2 regions of the Brevundimonas sp. Marseille-Q4549 genome follow, and region 2 is predicted to be linked to the other one. Evidence: predicted binding sites of a transcription regulator. Region 2 holds the regulator's gene; the other holds the start of a gene.

Region 1 (10,730 bases), 190 kb from region 2:
GTCCATGCCGCCCATTCCGCCCATGCCGCCCATGTCGGGGGCGCCGCCGGCCGAAGCCTTCTTCGGCGCATCGGCGACAGCGGCTTCCGTGGTGATCAGGATGCCGGCCACCGAAGCGGCGTCTTGCAGGGCGGTGCGGACCACCTTGGCGGGGTCGATGACGCCCATCTTGACCAGGTCGCCGTACTCTTCGGTCTGGGCGTTGAAGCCGAACGAGGCTTCACCGTTCTCCAGCACCTTGCCGACGACGATCGAACCTTCGACGCCTGCGTTTTCCGAGATCTGACGGATCGGAGCCTGCAGGGCGCGACGGATGATGTTGACGCCGGCGTTCTGGTCGGCGTTGTCGCCCTTGACGTCGGCCAGGATCTTCGACGCCTTCAGCAGCGCGATGCCGCCGCCGGGAACGATGCCTTCGTCAGCCGCGGCGCGCGTGGCGTTCAGGGCGTCGTCGACGCGGTCCTTCTTTTCCTTCACTTCGACTTCGGTCGAACCGCCGACGCGCAGAACCGCGACGCCGCCGGCCAGCTTGGCCAGACGTTCCTGCAGCTTTTCCTTGTCGTAGTCGGAGGTGGTGTCTTCGATCTGGCGCTTGATCTGGGCCACGCGGGCTTCGATCTCGTCCTTGCCGCCGACGCCTTCCACGATGGTGGTGTCGTCCTTGGTGATCGAGACCTTCTTGGCCTTGCCGAGCATGTCGAGCGTGACGCTCTCCAGCTTGATGCCCAGGTCTTCCGAGATGACCTGGCCGCCCGTCAGGATGGCGATGTCTTCCAGCATGGCCTTGCGGCGGTCGCCGAAGCCCGGAGCCTTGACGGCGGCGACGCGCAGGCCGCCGCGCAGCTTGTTGACCACCAGGGTCGCCAGGGCTTCGCCTTCGATGTCCTCGGCGATGATCAGCAGCGGACGGCCCGACTGCACCACGGCTTCCAGGATCGGCAGCATGGCTTGCAGGCTGGTCAGCTTCTTCTCGAACAGCAGGATCAGCGGCTCTTCGAGGACGGCCTCCATCTTGTCGGCGTTGGTGATGAAGTAAGGGCTCAGGTAGCCGCGGTCGAACTGCATGCCTTCGACGACGTCGACGGTGGTGTCGGCGGTCTTGGCCTCTTCAACCGTGATGACGCCTTCGTTGCCGACCTTGGCCATGGCCTGGGCGATCAGCTCGCCGATTTCGCTGTCGCCGTTGGCCGAGATGGTGCCGACCTGGGCGATTTCGGAGTTGTTGGAGACCGGCTTGGAGTTGGACTTGATCTCTTCCAGCACCAGGCCGACGGCCTTGTCGATGCCGCGCTTCAGATCCATCGGGTTCATGCCGGCGGCGACGGCCTTCAGGCCCTCCTGCACGATGGCCTGAGCCAGGACGGTGGCGGTGGTGGTGCCGTCGCCCGCCTTGTCGTTCGTCTTCGAAGCGACTTCGCGGATCATCTGGGCGCCCATGTTCTCGAAGGCGTCTTCCAGCTCGATTTCCTTGGCGACCGACACGCCGTCCTTGGTCGAGCGCGGGGCGCCGAAGGACTTCTGGATCACGACGTTGCGGCCCTTGGGACCCAGCGTCACCTTGACGGCGTCAGCCAGGACGTTGACGCCCTTCAGCATCTTGTCGCGGGCGTCGGTGTTGAACTTTACGATTTTAGCGGCCATGCGGGCTGCTCCTGTCTAGAGGATTTGACTGAGGAAACGGGACGTCGGCGCTTAGGACAGCACGCCCAGGACGTCGGATTCCTTCATGATGATCAGGTCTTCGCCGTCGATCTTCACTTCCGTGCCCGACCACTTGCCGAACAGGATGCGGTCGCCGGTCTTCAGTTCCAGGGCGTTGACCACGCCCTTGTCGTCACGGGCGCCGGGGCCGACGGCGACGACTTCGCCTTCCTGGGGCTTTTCCTTGGCGGTGTCGGGGATGATGATCCCGCCCTTGGTCTTGGATTCTTCTTCCACGCGCTTGACCAGCACGCGGTCGCCGAGCGGACGAAACGCCATCGGACTTCTCCCTCTTAACCCCGAAGCGGGGCGTTCTGAATACGGTGAGCGGCGCTCTCGCGATCGCTGTTTTGGCAGACGACCGGCAAGAGTGCTAACGCGTTCGGCAAGTAGGAGGGCCGAACCGGGGCGTCAAGGCGATCCCGACGAACAAAAATCGCATCCGCGCGGCTGGGCGCGATGAACCGCCGATGAACGGCGGCCTCCCGACGCGTTCAGGCGGCGCCCCCTAGAACGGTCTCCAACGTCATCGGGAAACCCGGCCGCCGGCCGGTTCGCCCCCGGAAAGAGGAGACAGCGTATGAAGACCTTCAGCAAAATCGCCGCGACCGCCTTCGTGCCGCTCATGGCCGCCACCGTGATGGCCGCCAGCCCGGCCGACGCCCAGAGCCGCTATCGCGACCATGATCGCGGCCGTGACGATTCGGCCCGCAACGCCCTGATCGGCGCCGCCGTGGGCGGCCTGGCCGGCGCCCTCTACGGCAACGGCGACGGCAACTACATCGCCGGCGGCGCCTTGGCTGGCGCGGCCTTGGGCGCGGTCGCCTCCAATCGCGGATCGGGCTGCGAATACTATCGCGGTGGTCAGTGCTACCGTAACCAGGGCCACTGGGAACGCGAGCACGGCATCAACAGCCGCGACTACGGCTATGACTACCGCTATGGCGGCCGCCAGGATTATCGTGACTACCGCGATTATCGCCGCGACCAGCGTTACGATCGCCGCAACTATGATCGCGACTACCGCTACGACCGCCGCTGGTAGGCGATCCAATCCCGTCAACCGAAAGGCCCGGTCCTCCGACCGGGCCTTTTGTCATGACGGACGGGTCTCTCGGGTACTGCCGACCAGGCCGAGGTGAGTGACCTCGAACGCCTCAGACGATTTCAGCCCATAGCCCAGCATCCGGTCGAGCCCGATATAGGCTAGCCGCTGCCAGCGCCCCGCAATCACGCTCATCGCATCAGCCGTGTCATCAGGGCGGCGGTGGATGGGTCCAGATCGGCGGACGGGCCGCCGTCCTGAACATCCTTCAGGATCGCCTTGGCCAGCACCTTGCCCAGTTCCACGCCCCACTGGTCGAAACTGTTGATATCCCAGATCACGCCCTCGACGAAGGTCTTGTGCTCATAAAGGGCGATCAGGGCGCCCAGGGTCCGGGGCGTCAGCCGTTCCATCACGATGGCGGTCGACGGGCGGTTTCCGGTGAAGGTGCGGTGGGTCGACAGACGTTTCGCCTCCTCGGTCGAAAGGCCCTGGGCCAGACCTTCGGTTTCGGCCGCCTCGGCGGACTTGCCCAGCATCAGGGCCTGGGCCTGGGCCAGGGCGTTGGACCAGAGGGGCGCCTCGGGCGCGTCCTCATGCGTTCGGGCCACGATCACGAACTCGGCCGGAACCACCTGCGGCCCCTGGTGGATCTGCTGGAAGAAGGCGTGCTGGCCGTTGGTCCCCGGTTCGCCGAAAACGACCGGGCAGGTCTGGCGCGTCACAGGCGACCCGTCGCGATGCACCCGCTTGCCGTTGGATTCCATCTCCAGCTGCTGCAGGAAGGACGGCAGGCGGCGAAGCGCATGGGCGTAGGGCGCCACCGTCCGCGCCCGCCGGTCCAGGCCGTCCACGTTGAACACCTGGGCCAGGGCCATCAGCACCGGCGCGTTCCTCTCCAGCGGCGCCGCGACGAAATGGTCGTCCATCGCCGCCGCCCCGGCCAGCATCTGTTCGAACGCCTCCCACCCCAGGGCGATGGCGCACGACAGGCTGACCGCCGACCAAAGGGAGTAGCGCCCGCCGACCCAGTCCCGGAACGCGAACGTCCGGCCGCAGCCGAAGGCCCGCGCCTTGTCCGGCGCCGCCGTCACCCCGATGAAGTGTCTGGCCAGTCCATCGGCGGGCAGGGCGGCGGCCAGCCAGGCCTTGGCCGCCTCGGCGTTGGCCAGGGTTTCCTGCGTCGTGAAGGTCTTGGACACCACCACCACCAGGGTGGTTTCGGGATCCAGGCCGGTCAGGGCCTCGGCCATGTCGCGCGGGTCGATATTGGCGACGAAGCGCAGGTCGATGGCCGGATCGAGCGGCCGCAGGGCGTCCCACACCAGGCGCGGCCCCAGGTCGGACCCCCCGATGCCGACATGGACGATGGCCTGGAACCGCTTGCCCGTGGCTCCCGTCTCGGCGCCCGACCGCACGGCGTCCGCATAGGTCTTCATCTCGGTGCGGACGGCGTCCACCTCGGCCGAGACCGGCTCTCCCAAGGCCTTGAAGTCGGCGCCGGGCGCCGCGCGCAGGGCCGGGTGCAGCACGGCCCGCCCCTCGGTCAGATTGACCGCCTCGCCCGCGAACAGGGCGTCGCGGCGGCCCTCCACCTCGCAGGCGCGGGCCAGGTCCAGGCAGGCGTCAAACGCCGCGCGGGTCCAGCTCTGTTTCGACAGGTCGACATAAAGACCCGCCGCCTCGACCGACATCCGGTCCAGCCGGGCGGGATCGGCCGCGAACTGGTCCACGATCCGGCTCTCGGCGGCCTCGGCGGCGGTCAGGTCGAAGCGCGTCCAGGCGGCGTCGCGGGTCATCGGCGGTCCTCGTCAAACAGGGTAAACACTCGTTTACGGTCGGGGCGTATGCAGGTTCAACGTCCCAGCGGACGCTGAAACAGGAAGTCACCTCATGTCCTGCGGCCTTGCTCTCACGATCGCCCTGTCGATGTCCAATCCCGCCGTCGCCCTGGCGGCCGAACAGCCTGCGGCGGTTCCCGGCGCGCCCGTCTCCGTGGCCGGGGAGCCGCTGTTCGCCGACATCATCGCCCGCTCGACGCGGCTGAAGACCATGGTCGACGGCTGGGCCGCCGCCAAGGCCGCGGACGACGCAGCCTTCTTCACCAGTCAGGCCTTCACCGGCTTCAAGGCCCAGGCCGACGAACTGGCGGCCCTGGACATGCAGGGGCATCTGATCCTGAAGGAACGCGGCACCGACGGCGATCTGAAATGCATCCTGCGCGGCATTTCCGAGGACATGCCCAAAAAGGTCGCGGCGGTTCAGGCGGCGGCCAATCCGGCCGAGCGCGCCACCGCCCTGTCGGAACTGTCCTATCTGCTGAACGACAATGTCGAGGTCATCACCGCCCCGCCGAAGCCGGAAGTCTGACGGCTCAGCCGCCCTTCAGCGCCTCGATCACCACTCCTTCGGTCAGAAGCTGGGGCAGGATTTCCGGCTCGGCCCGGCCGGGACGATAGACCAGATACAGCGGCACGCCTGAACGCCCGTGCGCCTGAAGTTCTCGGGTGATGGCGTCGTCGCGGCGGGTCCAGTCCCCCACCAGATAGACGGCGTTCGCCGCCCGGATCGCTTCGGCCACGCGGGGCGACGACAGGGCCGCCCGCTCGTTGATCTTGCAGGTCACGCACCAGTCTGCGGTCAGATTGACCAGAACGGGTCGGCCGGCGGCCGTCGCCTGGGCCACGGCCTGGGCCGACCAGGGCTGGGAGGCCAGGGCGGTCGCCGCTTCGGCGGTTTCGATGACCGCCGGTCGCTCTCGCGCCGCCATGGCCGCCGCCCCGGCCAGCATCAGGGTCAGCAACAGCGCCAGGGTCGCGGTCACGACGCCGGCGACCGCCTGCCGACCTTCGGCCCGGCGGGCCTGCACGCGGCCATAGGTCCAGCCGGCGAAGGCCAGCAGCAGACCGGCGGCCAGAAGGCCGGCCAGGGCCTGCCCCCCGCCCTGCTGGCTGAACACCCAGGTCAGCCACAGGGCGGCGCCGTACATGGGAAAGGCAAGGACGCCCTTCAGCGTCTCCATCCAGGCGCCGGGGCGCGGCAGGCGCGCCAGAAGCCCAGGCGACAGGCTGATCGCCACATAGGGCGCCGCCAGGCCCAGCCCCAGGGCCAGAAAGACCGCCAGAGCCAGGGGCCAGGGCAAAACCAGGGCCGCCCCCAGGGCCGCCGCCATGAAGGGGGCGGTGCAGGGCGCCGCCACCACCACCGCCAGAACCCCGGTGAAGAAGGCGCCGGTCGCGCCGGGCAGGCGGGCCAGAGGACCCGACCCCGCGCCCTGCAGACCGGCGCCGACATGGAAGACGCCGGACAGGTTCAGCCCGACGCCCAGCAGGATCAGGGCCAGGGTCGCGGTCACGCCCGGCGACTGCAGCTGAAAGCCCCAGCCGACGGCCTGACCGGCGGCCCGCAACGCCAACAGGATTCCCGCCAGCGCCAGGAAACTGACCAGCACCCCGACCAGGAAGGCCAGGCCGTCGCGGCGCGCGCGGGCCGGATCGTGGGCGGCGGCCGACAGGGCGGCGGCCTTCATCGCCAGCACGGGAAAGACGCAAGGCATCAGGTTCAGCACCAGCCCGCCCAGCAGGGCCAGGCCCAGGACGTGCAGCAAGCCCAGGCCGGCGGGCGCCGAAGCCGGCGCCTTGGTCGCTTCGCCTTCGGGCGGGGGCGCAAGCGGGCCCTTGCCCGTCGCCCCGTCCAGCGGCGGCCCCGGCTCGGCCGTGATCTCCCAGGCGCCCTTGTCGGTGGCCAGAACGCCCGACAGGGCGCCGTCCCCCGTCTCCCGCCCCGGCGCCAGCCTCAGGGTCAGGCCCTCGGGGCCAAGCTGACCCGACTGGCCCGCCGCATGGTCGATGCGACCGGGCTCGAACGGGAAGACATAGGCCGCGCCGACCGTTCCGCTCGCCAACGGCCCGCCCGTCGCGGTCAGGATCAAACCTTGTCCGTCACGCGTGACATGGGCCGTGATCCCGGCTGGCCGCGGCGCGGTCTCGACCGTCTTGCGGATCGCTTCGCCCCAGGGCCGCGACAAGGGCGCGGTTCCCTCGCGCACCGGCAGGGCCAGGGACAGGGTCAGGGGTTCGGGCACGCACATCCGGTCGCTGCACACCAGGAACAGCGCCTGGGCCGTCAGGGTCAGGATTTCGCCCGGTCGGGCCGTCGCAGGAACCTGGATCGGCACGGGCAGGAAGACCTTGCCCGAATAGCCGTAATTCATCAGGCCCAGCAGTCTCTGGCGCGTGGGCAGGGGCCACAGGATGGGATCGGCCTTCACCCCGGCCGGCAGGGTCCAGTCCAGGGTGGTCGCCCCGCCGGAATCACCCGGATTGCGCCAATAGGTATGCCAGCCCGGCTGAATATCCTGGCGCACCGCGACGACCACGGTGGAACCGGGCGTCGCCCACTGGGTCATGGGGACCAGTTCCGCTGCGATCCGTTCGGTTCTCTGGGCTCCGAAAGCCGGCTCGACCGCCGCCGAGGCGTGAACGGTCGGCGCCAGGACGGCCAGGATCAGGGCGGCGAGAAGGGCGAAGGGACGCAAGGCGGGCATTCCGAAAGGCGCGAGAAGCCTGCGGACCTTAGGCGCTTGCATCCCCTTTCGCCATCACGAGCGGCTGCGCGCGATCAGCGCGGGGCGACCTCTACGATCACCTCGGTGCGCCGCCGCAGCAATTCGTCCTGGCCCGAGGGCGTGACCGCGCCGGCGTCGCCGGCCGCCGCCACCTCGAACACCGGGGCCGGCATGCCGGCGCGGGTCAGGGCCTGGGCCACCGCGCGGGCGCGCTGCTGCGACAGGGTCATGTTGGCCTCTGACGCGCCCGTGGCGTCCGCCAGCCCCAACACCCGCACCTTGGCGACCCAGCACTGGCGCGCCTTTTCCGCGGCCGTGTTCAGCAACAGCTGCGCCGCATCCGTCAATCGCGCCTGGTTCTCCACGAAATAGACGTCGAACCGGCCCGACTGGCACCCGCTCTCGCCGACCACCAGGGACGACCGTTTCGGCGTCTGTGCGCACCCGACCGCCGCCAGGCCGATCGCCACCCCAACCACGCCCGCTTTGAAAACCTTCATGACCCCCTCCTTGAAACAGCCCCTCGGACACGAAAGGGGCGGCCCATCCTTCGACGCGCCGCCCCCGGAACTCAAGCCCGGTCACGCCTCCGCGACCGGAAACCCGCGTCGATCAATAGCGACGCTGGCCGTTCTCCCAGTAGCACTCGTCTTGGCGATTGTCGTAGCAGTAGTAGTACCGGCCCTGGCTGTCGCGGTAGCGCTGCTGGTTGTTGCGGTCCTGGTTCGAGCCGCGGATCGCGCCCGCCGCGCCGCCGACTGCCGCGCCGATCAGGGCGCCCGTGGCCGCATTGCCGCCGCCGACATTGTTGCCGACGATGGCCCCGGCGACGGCGCCCAGGCCGGCGCCGATGGCGCCTTGACGAACCGACTGGTTCGGGCCGCTGTTGTAGCCGTAGGGATCGCTGGCGCAGGCCGACGCCAGCAGACCGGCGCCCGCAATTGCGATGATCGCTTTGTTCATGATGAAATCCTCTTTGTCCCTGGGGTCGTCCCGAGTTTCAAACGTCACGATAGGGTTCAGGTTCCGCCGAAGGCGGGGATCGAACAGGCCGTTCGTCCCGAACCGTATCGCCTTGACCACTGTGCGAACCATTGCGGCCGAAATACAGCCACGCTTCCGGAACGGGCGACGAGACGAGACGTTCCGTCGCCCATGAACGAGCTTGCGCACCCCCCGTCCCATAGTCCGCCTTCCCCGTCGGCAGATGCGTCCGACACGCCCGCGCATGTCCTGACGCCGCATGTGGCGCTGAAGCGGGTGGTCATGCTGGTCAATCCGCTGTCGGGCAGCGTCGGCCCGCGCGCGGCGGACGAGGCGCGGACCTTGCTGGAGGCCTATGAGCTGGAGGCCAAGGTGATCGTCCTGTCCGGCGATTTCGACGCCCATATCGCCGAAGCCTTCGCCGACAAGCCGGACGCCATCCTGGTGCTGGCGGGCGACGGCACGGCCCGGGCGGTGGCTGCGCGCGCCCGTTCGGACGGGCCGATGATCGCGCCCCTTCCGGGCGGCACAATGAACATGTTGCCCAAGGCGCTTTACGGCACGGCGGACTGGAAGCTGGCGCTGAAGCGGGCGCTGGAGGAAGGCGCGCCCCAGCCGGTCTCGGGCGGCGAGGTTCAGGGCGAATATTTCTATTGCGCCGCCATCCTGGGTTCGCCTGCCCTGTGGGCGCCGGCGCGCGAGGCGGTGCGGACCGGCAAGCTGAAACTGGCCTGGCAATATGGCCGCCGGGCTTTCAAGCGGGCCTTTTCCGGCCGGCTGCGCTTCACCCTGGACGGGGGCGAGAAGCGTCGCACCGAAGCCCTGGTCCTGATCAGCCCGATGATCTCCAAGGCCATGGAGGAGCCGGTGGGGCTGGAAGCCGCCGCCATGGACCCCTCGGACACCACCCAGGCCTTCCGCCTGGCGGCCACCGCCCTGTTCAGCGACTGGCGTCAAGATCCGGCCGTCTCCACCCGGCCGGCGCGTCTGATCGAGGTGCGGGCCCGCTCGCGCATTCCCGCCGTGATCGACGGCGAGCCCCTGCAGCTGAAGCCCGAGGCGGTGATCCGTTTCGTGCCCAAGGCCTTCAAGGCCCTGGCGCCCCTGCCGCCCTCGGCCGAGGACAGCGTCTGATGGGGCGGCTGCTTCAGTTCTCAGACGTCCATTTCGGCTGCGAGCACAAGCGCGCCTGCGCCGCCGCCCTAGACTACGCCCACGCCACGCCCAACGACCTGATTCTGATCACTGGCGACATCACCCAACAGGGCTTTCCCGACGAATTCAAGGCCGCCGCCGCCTGGATGCGCGCCATGCCCGAGCCGCGCTTCGTCATCGTGGGCAATCACGACGTGCCCTATTGGGACGCCGTCGCCCGCGTCTTTCATCCGTGGCGAGCGTTCGAGACGGCGACCGGTTTTCCGGCCCACGACGGTCAGTTCCGCGGCGACGCCCTGATGGTGCGCGGCGTCGTCACAGCGCGCGGCTGGCAGGCGCGGCCCAACTGGTCCAAGGGCGTCATCGACCTGGATCAGACGCGTCGCGCGGCCGAGGCGTTGCGCCAGGCGCCGATCGGGGCGCTGCGCATTCTGGCCTGTCACCACCCGCTGATCGAAATGGTCGGCACGCCCATGACCGGCGACGTCAAACGTGGCGACGAGGCCGCCCTGATCTTCGCCGAGGCGGGGGTCGATCTGATCATGACGGGCCACGTCCATGTGCCCTTCGCCATGCCCATTCCGTTGGCGGATCATTGCTCCTACGCCGTCGGCTGCGGAACCCTGTCGCACCGCGAGCGCGGCTCCCCGCCCGGCTTCAACCAGATCGACTGGGACGCCAGGACCATCACCGTCACGGCCCTGGCCTGGGACGGCGAACGCTACAACTCCCATCAGGTCTGGCGTCTGCCGCGCCGGCAGGACACGCGAAAGGCCGCCACGGCCCCCAGTCCGGACAGGCCCGGCGAACTGGAGAAGGCCGTGGTCGCCCCCGACTCCTGAGGACGGCGGCTTAGCGGAACGGCGGCTCGTCGAAGGCCCGCAGCTTGCGCGAATGCAGGCGCGATCCTTCGTTCCGCATCAGGTCGACCGCCTGGATGCCGATCTGCAGGTGTTCGGAGATCGAGCCTTCGTAGAAGCGGTTGGCCTGGCCCGGCAGTTTGATCTCGCCGTGCAGCGGCTTGTCCGACACGCACAGCAGCGTCCCGTAGGGCACGCGGAAGCGATACCCTTGCGCTGCGATGGTGGCGCTTTCCATGTCGATGGCGACGGCGCGGCTCTGGTTGAAGCGCAGAGCCGACTTGGAATAGCGCAGCTCCCAGTTCCGGTCGTCGGTGGTGACGACGGTGCCGGTGCGCAGGCGCAGCTTGACCTCGTCGCCCGGCATGCCGCTGACCGACTTGGTGGCGTCGTACAGGGCGCGCTGAACCTCGGCGAT
Region 2 (10,730 bases):
CCACCAAAAGAACGGTCTTGCCCTTGCAGTCGCCCTGACGGCTGGTCCAGACGTCCTGAGCCGAGGTCGGCAGCCAGCCCCCTTCGCCAAGCGTCAAGGCCATGTAGCGCACCTCGTCCTGAACCAGCCTCAGGGCCGCCAGGGCGCGTGCTTCGGGAGTGGGGTTCTCGGACTTGATACGTTCCAGGCTTGCGGCGAGATCTGGCGCGTCCGGCAGGCGCTCTGCCTGATCGAAGGCCGGGCGCACATGGTCGGCGATGGCGCCCCATTGCGGTATGCTGCTGACCTGCCAGCCGTAGTCCGGAAGCGATCGAGGTGCGATGTTGATCGGGTACGCGTCTCCGTTCGTATCCGTCATGCGATAGGTCAGGACCTTGAAATCGTCCTTCTGGAGGATCGGCGGAAGCTCGGCATGGCGACCGACGCGGGTTTGCACCGCCATGGAGGACGGCCAGCTCAGAGTCGTTACGCCAAGGTCGACCGGCAATGCAGAGCGCGAATAGCCGATCGCTTCCAGGGGATTGCCGAAGACGTCAAACTGGGTGCGCAGCGAATAGGCGAAGTCGATCGTGTCGCCCACGCGGATGTCCGGGTTGATCAGGAGGCCGGTCAGAATTCCTGTGATCTGCTGCGACTTCTCCAGACCCGCCTCCCGGCGAAGGATGGTGAAGTCGGTCTTCTCCAGAATGTCGGTGGTTTCGCCCGCGCGGACAATGCGGGCGTGATGGACAGTGGGCGTTTGGAAGGCCGGATTCCACTCCAGGCTCAGCCGCGACGCCTGTTGCAGCCCCAGGGGCGACAGCACCTTGAGTCGCATGTGGACATAGGTTTCCGTATGGTCCCCAAAGGCCCTCGCATGGCTTTCGACGACTTCGTACCGAAGGGGCTGCGTTTGACTGTCGGGCCTGTTGGAGCGGTGCGGCGCGACCTCGGGAAGCCAATCCGGCGCGGGGCCGCGCTGAATCGTTTCGCCGGCGATCGCCGATGTGCCGACCAGCAAGGCCCAGACGACCAGCACCAACCCTCTTTTCAAGGCTATCCCTCCCCGACGGAATCCGCTGTTATCTGCGTAGCAGATCGCCGACGCGAAAGCATAGAGACGCGGTCAAGGCTTCAGGATTTGCAGGCGGCGGGCGGGTTTCCGTCGCGGGCCCACAGTTTGCAGGATCGGTCGATCTCGCCCTTTATCAGATCGCACGGATTGGCGGCGTTGCAGGGCGGATGGGTGGCGGGGCTGACCTGGACGCAGCGTTCGACCAGGCGGGCGGCGGCGCTGGCGCCGATGGCGTCACGGCAGGCGACCTCGCTGACCGGCACGCGAACCGGCGCCATGTCCGGGCCTTCCGGAAGGGTGGCCTGCGGCTCCTCGGCCGGCGTTTCGGCAGGCTTGGCCTTTTCGGGCGCGGGCGTCGCGGAAGGAGGCGCCGGGGCCGGCGTCTCCTCAGGCGGCAGGGGCACGGCGTCGATCACGTCGGACGGCGCGGCGCCTGGGCCAGAGGCGCCCGGATCGGCCGGGCCGGACCTTTGACAGCCCGCCGCCAACAGGACGCAAGCGGCCAAAGGAAGCCACACGGCCGGGATCGAGGAGATGCGACGCACGGGCTGGCCTCCGGTCAGGATCGAGGCGGCGACCATGCCCGCCCCGAGGCGCAGACGAAACCCCCTATCGCTTCACCGCCGCCAGGGCCGCCTTCTGCAGGGCGAACAACTCGCCGCAACCGACCTCGGCCAGGGCGAACAGCCGGTCGAACTCGGCCCGGGTGAAGCCCCGCTTCTCGCCCGTCGCCTGGATCTCGACGATCTGGCCCGCGCCGGTCAGGACGAAGTTGGAATCCGCCTCGGCCTGCGAATCCTCCTCGTAATCCAGGTCCAGCACCGGAACGCCGTCGCAGACGCCGCACGAGACCGCCGCCACCTGGTCCAGGATGGGGTCGGCCTTCAGCACCCCTTCGTCGCGCAGATAGGTCAGGGCCGAGGCCATGGCGACCCAGGCGCCCGTGATGGCGGCGGTGCGGGTGCCGCCGTCGGCCTGGATCACGTCGCAGTCCAGCACCACCTGACGTTCGCCCAGCGCCTTCAGGTCCACCACGGCGCGCAGGGACCGGCCGATCAGCCGCTGGATCTCCTGGGTGCGGCCCGTCTGTTTGCCGACGGCGGCCTCGCGCCGGCCGCGGGTATGGGTCGCACGCGGCAGCATGCCGTATTCGGCCGTGACCCAGCCCTGGCCCTTGCCGCGCATCCAGCCGGGAATGCTCTCCTCGACCGAGGCCGTCACCAGGACCTTGGTGTTCCCGAAGCCGATCAGGCACGAGCCCTCGGCGTAGCGGTTGACCCCCGTCTCGATGGTCACGAGGCGCATCTGGTCGTCGGTGCGTTGCGAATGGCGCATGAGCATGATCCCTTGGCGGCCGGACCCGAAGTGTAGAGGGCCTTGGAAGCGGCAGCGCCGCTGCTTATCCTGAAAGCGTGAGCCTGTATGCCCCCAAACCGCCGCCGTTCGACGGCCTGTCGCCCCTGACCGGGTTGGCGGGGTTGGACGCGCGCGCCCGCGACATCTTCCGCCGCATCGTCGAAAGCTATCTGGAGACCGGCGAGCCGGTCGGGTCGCGCACCCTGTCGCTGGGCGGGGTGGCCCTGTCGCCCGCCTCCATCCGCAACACCATGCAGGATTTGACCCTGGCCGGCCTTCTGGTCGCGCCCCATACCTCGGCCGGGCGCATTCCGACCCATGCGGGCCTTCGCCTGTTCGTCGACGGCCTGCTGGAGATCGGCGATCTGACCCAGGAGGAGCGACGCGAGATCGATGGGCGCCTAGCGGGGCGCGGTCGCAATTTCGAGGCGGCGCTGGACGAGGCGTCCAACCTGCTGTCCGGCCTGGCCGGCGGCGCGGGCGTCGTCTCCAGCCCCGTACGCGACGCCGGTGTCAAACATGTGGAGTTCGTGGCCCTGGGCGGGGATCAGGCCCTGGCCGTCCTGGTCGCCGACGACGGCACGGTCGAGAATCGGATCATGAGCCTGTCGGCGGGCGTCACCCCTTCGACCCTGCAGGAGGCGTCCAACTTCCTGAACGTCCGGCTGCGGGGCCGCCCCCTGGCCGAGGCGCGGCGCGAAATGGCCCAGGAGCTGGAGGTCGCCCGGCGCGAACTGGATCAGACCGCCGCCCGCCTGGTCGAGGATGGATTGGCCGCCTGGTCCGGCGGCGTCGAACGCGAACGCGCCTTGATCGTGCGGGGCCGCGCCAATCTGCTGCAGGACGGCGAGGGCCTGGCCGACCTGGAGCGGGTGCGCGTCCTGTTCGACGATCTGGAGCAGAAGGAGCAGTTGATCGGCCTCCTCGACGGGGTCGATTCCGCCCAGGGCGTGCGTATCTTCATCGGCGCCGAAACACGGTTGTTTTCACTTTCGGGTTCCGCCGTGATCGCGGCGCCCTATATGAGCGGCCGACAGCGGGTTCTGGGCGCCATCGGCGTGATAGGACCCGCAAGACTGAACTACGCCCGTGTCATTCCGTTGGTGGACTATACCGCCCGGGTGCTGGGCCGAATGCTGGACGGGAAAGAAACGTGAGCGACAGACCCCTGAACGACACTTCCGAAACCCCGGCCGCCGATGCGGCCGAGACCGACGCCGAACACGGGCTGAACGCCCATCCGGCCGACGGTCTGGCGCCGCTGGACGCCGTAATCGCCGAGCGCGACGAGTGGAAGGACCGCGCCCTGCGCGTCGCCGCCGAGATGGAGAATCTCAAGCGCCGCGCCGAAACGCAGCAGAACGACGCGCGCGCCTTCGCCATCCAGCGGTTCGCCAAGGACCTGTTGGGTGTGGCCGACAATCTCGAACGCGCCCTGATGGCCGCGCCTAAGGACGCCGAGGGCGCCACCGCCGGCCTGGTGACGGGTCTGGAAATGACGCAAAAGGCCCTGCTCCAGGCGTTCGACACCAATGGTCTGAAGCTGGTGAAGCCCGAAGCGGGCGAGGCCTTCAACCCCCACCTGCATCAGGCCATGATGGAGCAACCCTCCGACACCGTGCCGGGCGGGGCGGTGATCCAGACCATGCAGTCCGGCTTCGAACTGTTCGGTCGCACCATTCGCCCCGCCATGGTGGTGGTCGCCGCCAAGGGATCGGGCGCCAAGGCCGCCAACCCCTACGACGCCCATCCTGCCTCCGACGGCCAGACCTTCGACGGCAAGGCCTGAATCAGGCCTTCAGAGTCCGGTCAAAGATCGCCAGCATTCGCCGCCATCCGTCTTGGGCGTCGGGCTCGACGTAGCTGGCGCGATAGTCGGCGTGGAAGCCGTGCGGGGCGTCGGGATAGACGACGATCTCGCTGTGGGTCTGGCCCGCGCGGGTCAGGGCCTGGCGCATCCGCTCGACGCTGGCCACGGGGATGCCCTGGTCCTGGCCGCCGTAGAGGCCCAGAACCGGCGCCTTCAGGTCGTCGGCCAGATCGACCGGCCAGGGCTGGCCCGAGGCGATCTGCACCGGCGTGGCGTCGGGCGCGGGCGCCAGGCGGCCGTACCAGGCCACGCCCGCGCCCAAGACTGCGAAGCGGGCGGCCGCCTGCCACACCACCTTGCCGCCCCAACAGAAGCCGGTGATCCCGACCTTGTCGTCCCTCGCCCACAGTTGCTGGCTGGTCCAGTCCAGGGTCGCGGCGATGTCGCCCATCACCTGTTCGTAGTCGGCGGCGCCGACGATCTGCATGATCCGGCCCATGTCCGACAGGGGCGCGGGGTCCTCCACCCGCACGAAGAAGGCGGGCGCCACGGCGGCGTAGCCGGCCTTGGCCAGGCGGCGGCAGACGTCCTTGATATAATCATGGACGCCGAAGATTTCGGACACCACGATCACGACCGGGAAGGGGCCGTCGCCGGCGGGGCGGGCCACATAGGCCGGCAGGTCGAAACCGTCGGGCGCGGGATAGCGGACCTCGGCCGTGACCAGGCCCGCCGAATCCGTGGTGATCGGCTTGGCCTCCTTCGCCAGGGCCGCGACGGCGTAGCCCGAGAACAGCAGGCCGCCCAAGGCGCCGACCGCCCTGCGGCTGAGCTTCAGATCGTCGGCGGTCTGGCCTTCGGGACGGATCAGAATGGTCATGGGCGGACGCTCCAACACGGGAAAGCGGTCAGAGCATCACGGCCATGTTCCAACGTCCAGTAACGTTAAGGCGCGTCGCAAGCGGAAAGAGCGGCGCTCAAGCAGCGGGCGACCGCGTCGGGAGCGTTAGCGCCTCTCTTTCCAGAATTAATGCCGGAAGACCCGCACGCCGGTGAAGGCCATGGCGATCCCCTTCTCGTCGGCGGCGGCGATGACCTCGTCGTCCCGAATGGAGCCGCCGGGCTGGATCACCGCCGTGGCCCCGGCCGCGACCGCTTCCAGCAGGCCGTCGGCGAAGGGGAAGAAGGCTTCGGACGCGCAGGCCGAACCTTCCGCCAGCGAATGGGCCAGACCCTTGGCGTCCCCCGCCTCCTTGGCGCGGATGGCGGCGATGCGGGCGCTGTCGCGTCGGTTCATCTGGCCGGCGCCGATGCCGGCCGTCTGGCCGTCCTTGGCGTAAACGATGGCGTTGGACTTGACGTGTTTGGCCACGGTGAAGGCGAACAGCATGTCCTGAATCTCGGTCGGCGTCGGCTGGCGACGGGTCACGATCTTCAGGTCCGACGGCTTGATCAACGACCGATCACGGGATTGGACCAGAAAGCCCCCGGCGACCGAGCGGAACACCTCGCCCGGACCGTGCGGGTCAGGCAGGCCGTCGGTGATCAACAGGCGCAGGTTCTTCTTGGCGGCGAAGACGGCCTTGGCCTCATCGTCGGCGCCGGGCGCGATGACGACCTCGGTGAAGATGCCGGTGATGGCGCGGGCGTCGTCGCCGTTCAGCGGGCGGTTGACCGCGATCACCCCGCCGAAGGCCGAGACGGCGTCGCATTCCAAGGCGCGGGCGTAGGCTTCGGACAGGTCCTTGCCCACGGCCACGCCGCAAGGATTGGCGTGTTTGACGATGACGCAGGCCGGAGCCTCGAACTCGGCGACCAGTTCATAGGCGGCGTCGGCGTCGGCGATGTTGTTGTAGCCCAGCTCCTTGCCCTGGACCTGGGTGGCGTAGGCGACGCCCGGGCGGCGTTCGCCGGTGCGGTAGAAGGCGCCCGTCTGATGCGGGTTCTCGCCATAGCGCAGGGTCTGGGCCAGGGTTCCGGCGATAGACTTGCGGGCCGGGGCGGCGTCCTCCAGCTGGGCGGCGAACCAGGTCGAGACGGCGGCGTCATAGGCGGCGGTGCGGGCGAAGGCGCGGGCGGCCAGACGCTTTCTCAGCGCCAGGTCCGTGGCGCCGTCGGCCTTCAACGCCTCGACGATCAGGCCGATGCTCTCGCCGTCCACGGCGACGGCGACATGGCCGTGGTTCTTGGACCCCGAGCGGATCATGGCCGGGCCGCCGATGTCGATGTTCTCGATGGCCGCCTCGAACCCGCCGCCCTGCTCCACCGTCTTCTCGAACGGATAGAGGTCGATCCAGACGATATCGATGGGGCCGATGCCGTGTTGATCCATGGCCTCGGCATGGGTCGGGGCGTTGCGCACGCCCAGCAGGCCGCCGTGCACCACCGGATGCAGGGTCTTGACCCGGCCGTCCATCATCTCGGGAAAGCCGGTCAGGTCCGCCACGTCCTTGACCGGCAGGCCCAGCGTTTCGATGGCCGCCTTGGTGCCGCCGGTCGAGACCAGTTCGACGCCCAGATCGTGCAGGGCGCGCGCCGCCTCTTCCAGCCCTGCCTTGTCGGAAAGGGAGATCAGGGCGCGCTGCGGCTTCACCTGATCGGGGGCGGGCGGAAAGTCGGGAGCGGCGGGCATGGGGGGGGGGGGCCCGCAGGGCCTGTCTCTTTCAGCCGCCTCGCCGCTGGCGCCGGCCGGGCTGAGCTTCCAGCGGACCTTGGTCTCGGCGTCGGTGCGGGCCGAGCCGCGCACCACGATCTGAAGACTGCGCCGCGTCAGGCCGGCGTCGATATGGACGCTGGGCTCCACCGCCAGATCGGGGCCGTCGGTGCGGAACCACCAGCCCCGCCCCGAGCCGCCGCGCAGCAGGATGGATCGCTTGTCACGCGCCAGGGACGCCTGCACGCCCGGCTCCAGCTGGAAACGGATGGCGTAGGGAGAAGCGATCGGACGCACGACCTCCCGACGGCCGGGCGTGGGGAACAGCCGTTCCTCGGCCCGCAGTTCGTCCAGTCGCTGATCCAGATAGAGGCGGCGCTGATGGGTCAGGCCGAAGGCTTCGGTCCAGCCGTCGTGCTCCATCTCCAGCCAGACGGCCCCGTCGCCGGCGCGCTGATCGTGGGTCACATGGATGGGCGGTCCGACCAGACGCGGACCCAGAAGCTCGCCCTTCCAGCCGCCCAGCGGCTCGTTCAATGATCGTTCGCCCAGGGTCAGGGTCGAATGGGCGGGCGTAAGCCGCAGAGCCTGGCGGTCGGTCGCCGCCGGCGTCCAGCCCGATCCGGTGAACAGCCGGTCCTTGCCGCACAGCACCTCCAGCGCCAGCGGCTGGGCGCAGGCGGTCGCCCCCCAGGCGCCATGGGCCGGGCCGGCGATATCGGCCACCACCGTCAGCAAGGCCCCGGCGACGCGGGACAGACCGGCTACGACGCCCGTCGGCGCGGCGTCTTCGACGGCCTCGTCATGGGCGCGGGCGGCGGCGACGCGGGCGGCGCTGGACGGCCCTCCGCCCTGGAAACTGGCCAGACGGCCGTCCGGCAGGGTCAGCAGGCGAAGACCCCGCGTCAGCCGGGCGATGGCCTCCGACACCGGATCGGGTGTCGGTTCCGAAAGCTGCGACAGGGCGTCGTCCAGGGTCAGCAGATCCAGCAGCCGCTCCAGCCCCGCTTGCGGACTGCGCGAGGCGTGGCCGCCGTCGGGCAGGACGGTGGTCTTCAGGGCGGCCGGCAGGGCGGCCAGGGCGCGCCGACGCAGGCCCTGACCCGGAGATCCGGCCAGGACGCAGCCGCCGATGGCCGCGGCGGTCAGCCGCTCGGCCTTGGTGGCCAGGCCGCCGGGCGGGCGCAGCAGTTGCCGGGTCTGGCGCGCCAGACTGTCGGCCAGCTTCAGCCGCTCGGCCTCGGTCGCCACCGCGCCCATGCGCCGCGCCGCGCAGGCCAGGTTGATCACCCGGCGGGGCAGGATGTCCGGTCCCCAGGCGAAGGGCGACCAGCGCGCGAAGGCGTCCACCCAGCCCAGGGTCAGGCGCAGGGCCTCGCGCGCGCCGCGATCCCCCTGGGCCATCAGGGCCGGCAGCCAGTTGAAGGCGTGCAGTTCGACCGCGAAGGGCCGCGTCGGGCTGGGGCGGTTCCACGGATCGGCCGGGGGTTCCACCTCCATCGATGCGCCGGCCAGAATGAACCGACCGACCAGAAACCCCTTGCCCGGCGCCGGATCGTGGGGCCGGAAATCGCGCGGCGTCGAGGCGAAGGCCGTGACCTTGCCTCCGCCCAGGGTCAATCCGTAGCCCGGCAGGCCGTAAAGCTCGATCCACAGCTGCCGCGTCGCCAGCCGGCCCAGGATGGCGGGCCACAGGCCGGGGCCGACCGCCGCTTCGCCTGAACGCACGGGCGTGCGGACCGGGGCGCCGGGCAGGCCCGGAATCTGACCCGGCGCGATATCGGGCGCGGCGTCCGACCCGCGCGGCGCAAAGGGACCGATCGGGCTCACGCGGCGCCCGGACCGGCCTTCAGGGCCGCGATATTGGCGGCGTAGTCGCCCTTGAACACGAAGGAGCCGGCGACCAGGGCGTCCGCCCCCGCCGCGACGCAGGCCGCCGAATTGGCCGAGGTCACGCCGCCGTCCACCTGCAGATGGGCCGCCGATCCGGCACGATCCAGGATGGCTCGGGCGGCGGTGATCTTGCGCAGGGAGGCGTCGATGAACTTCTGCCCGCCGAAGCCGGGATTGACCGACATGATCAGCACCAGATCGACCAGATCGACCACCTCTTCCAGCACCGACAGAGGCGTGCCGGGATTGAACACCAGACCCGCCTTGGCGCCCAATTGTCGGATACGGCCCAGGGTGCGATGCACGTGCGGCCCGCTTTCGGGATGGACGCTCAGGATGTCGGCGCCGGCGTCGCGGAAGGCCTCCAGCCACGGATCGACCGGCGCGACCATCAGATGAACGTCGAACGGCAGGGCCGTGTGCGGCCGGATCGCCTTCACGACATCCGGGCCGATGGTGATGTTCGGCACGAAATGGCCGTCCATCACATCGACATGGATCCAGTCGGCGCCCGCCGCGTCCAGCGCACGCACCTCTTCGCCCAGCCGCGCGAAGTCGCTGGCGAGGATGGACGGGCAGATCAGGGGAGAGACGGCCATGGCCTTGGGGATAGGACGGCTTGCGGGCGGGAGCAAGGCGCGCCCGTTCAGGAAACCCGTTCCAGCCGTGCGGCGAAGAAGCCGTCCAGACCACCGTGTTCGGCCCACATCGAGGGAAGGATGCGCAGCCAGCCTTCGGGCGTCAGGGCCTCGGGCGGCGCGCCGACGGCGGCCGGGTCGGCGGGAACGGTGCGAAAGGCCGGGTTCCGGCGCAGGAAGGCGATGATCTGGGTCTCGCCCTCCTCGCGCTCCAGCGAGCAGGTGCAATAGACCAGACGCCCGCCCGGCCCGACCCGTTCGGCGGCGGCGTCCAGCAGGCGGTGCTGCACATCGGCCAGCTTGGCCACATCGGCGGGCCGGGTGGCGCGCAGGACTTCCGGGTTGCGGCGGAAGGTGCCGGTGGCGGTGCAGGGCGCGTCCAGCAGCACGGCGTCGAAGGTGCGGGGGTCGTCCCAGTCCTCGGCCGGGACGGCGACGACCTCGGCAGCCAGGCCCGTGCGCTCCAGATTCTGGGTCAGACGCTTCAGACGCGGGGCCGAGCGGTCCAGCGCGACCACCTGGCCACCGGCGGCGGCCAGTTGCAGGGTCTTGCCGCCCGGCGCGGCGCACATGTCCAGAACCGTCTCGCCGGACTTCACGCCCAGCAGGCGGCCCGGCACGGCGGCGGCGGCGTCCTGCACCCACCAGTCGCCGGCCTCGAAGGTCGGCCAGGCCGCCACGTCGCCGCGACGCCCGGTCCGCACCGTGCCGCCCGCCAGCACCTCGCCGTCCACGGCTTCGGCGATCGCGGCGGGATCGACGCCGGGCTTGAGGCTGAGGTCTGTCGCCGGCTCCTCGCGGGCCGCCAACGCCAGTCCGACGAGAGTCGCTTCGCCATAGGCCGCCTTCCAGCGGGCGGCGATCCAGTCCGGCAGATTCGATTCCGCGGTCGTCAGCCCCGGTCCGTCGCGGCCGACGCCGCGCAGCACGGCGTTGACCAGGTTCTTGTAGGGCCGGGTCTTGGGATCACGCTCGGCCAGCTTCACCGCCGTCGAGACGGCGGCGAAGGCGGGGGTCTCCAGCACCAGGGTCTGGGCCAGGGCGATGCGCATCAGGGTGCGCACCGCCTCGGGCGGCGACTTCTGCAGGCGGCGGTCCAGAATCTGGTCGATCTCGCCCAGACGGCGCAGGGCGGCCATGGCCACGGCGCGGGCGAAGGCGCGGTCCACCGGCGCCAGGGCGCGGGCGGGCGGCTGGGACAGGGCCTCGTCCAGGCCGTTGCGCTTCTCCAGCGCGGCGTTGAGCAGGATGCCGGCGACCACGCGGGCCTCGACCCCGATGTCGTCCTGAACGGGCGGGGCCTCGGTCGAGGCCGGGCGCGGCCGA

Evidence for each region. Region 2 encodes HrcA, which represses chaperone genes, less so after heat shock. Its sites were predicted from a motif close to GTTAGCANTCNNNNNNNNNGANTGCTAAC; they were not measured.
Region 1: the regulator HrcA is predicted to act here: its motif matches at 2,051-2,079, upstream of groES (co-chaperone GroES).

The regions. Positions count from the first base shown of each region.
Region 1 is NZ_CDRHXG010000001.1:777,603-788,332, forward strand. Features, by position in the region: gene groL (chaperonin GroEL) at 1-1,641, opposite strand, end outside; gene groES (co-chaperone GroES) at 1,693-1,980, opposite strand; gene ACWPV3_RS03955 (hypothetical protein) at 2,282-2,746, shown strand; gene ACWPV3_RS03960 (DUF4260 family protein) at 2,798-2,941, opposite strand; gene pgi (glucose-6-phosphate isomerase) at 2,938-4,545, opposite strand; gene ACWPV3_RS03970 (hypothetical protein) at 4,640-5,116, shown strand; gene ACWPV3_RS03975 (protein-disulfide reductase DsbD family protein) at 5,121-7,292, opposite strand; gene ACWPV3_RS03980 (OmpA family protein) at 7,367-7,813, opposite strand; gene ACWPV3_RS03985 (glycine zipper domain-containing protein) at 7,926-8,276, opposite strand; gene ACWPV3_RS03990 (diacylglycerol/lipid kinase family protein) at 8,469-9,431, shown strand; gene ACWPV3_RS03995 (metallophosphoesterase family protein) at 9,431-10,294, shown strand; gene ACWPV3_RS04000 (AMP nucleosidase) at 10,305-10,730, opposite strand, start outside.
Region 2 is NZ_CDRHXG010000001.1:592,187-602,916, forward strand. Features, by position in the region: gene ACWPV3_RS03030 (DUF3857 domain-containing protein) at 1-1,033, opposite strand, end outside; gene ACWPV3_RS03035 (hypothetical protein) at 1,114-1,635, opposite strand; gene rph (ribonuclease PH) at 1,664-2,389, opposite strand; gene hrcA (heat-inducible transcriptional repressor HrcA) at 2,506-3,567, shown strand; gene grpE (nucleotide exchange factor GrpE) at 3,564-4,199, shown strand; gene ACWPV3_RS03055 (dienelactone hydrolase family protein) at 4,201-5,100, opposite strand; gene purH (bifunctional phosphoribosylaminoimidazolecarboxamide formyltransferase/IMP cyclohydrolase) at 5,248-6,852, opposite strand; partial or broken gene ACWPV3_RS03065 (heparinase II/III family protein) at 6,934-8,373, opposite strand; gene rpe (ribulose-phosphate 3-epimerase) at 8,700-9,365, opposite strand; gene ACWPV3_RS03075 (RsmB/NOP family class I SAM-dependent RNA methyltransferase) at 9,413-10,730, opposite strand, start outside.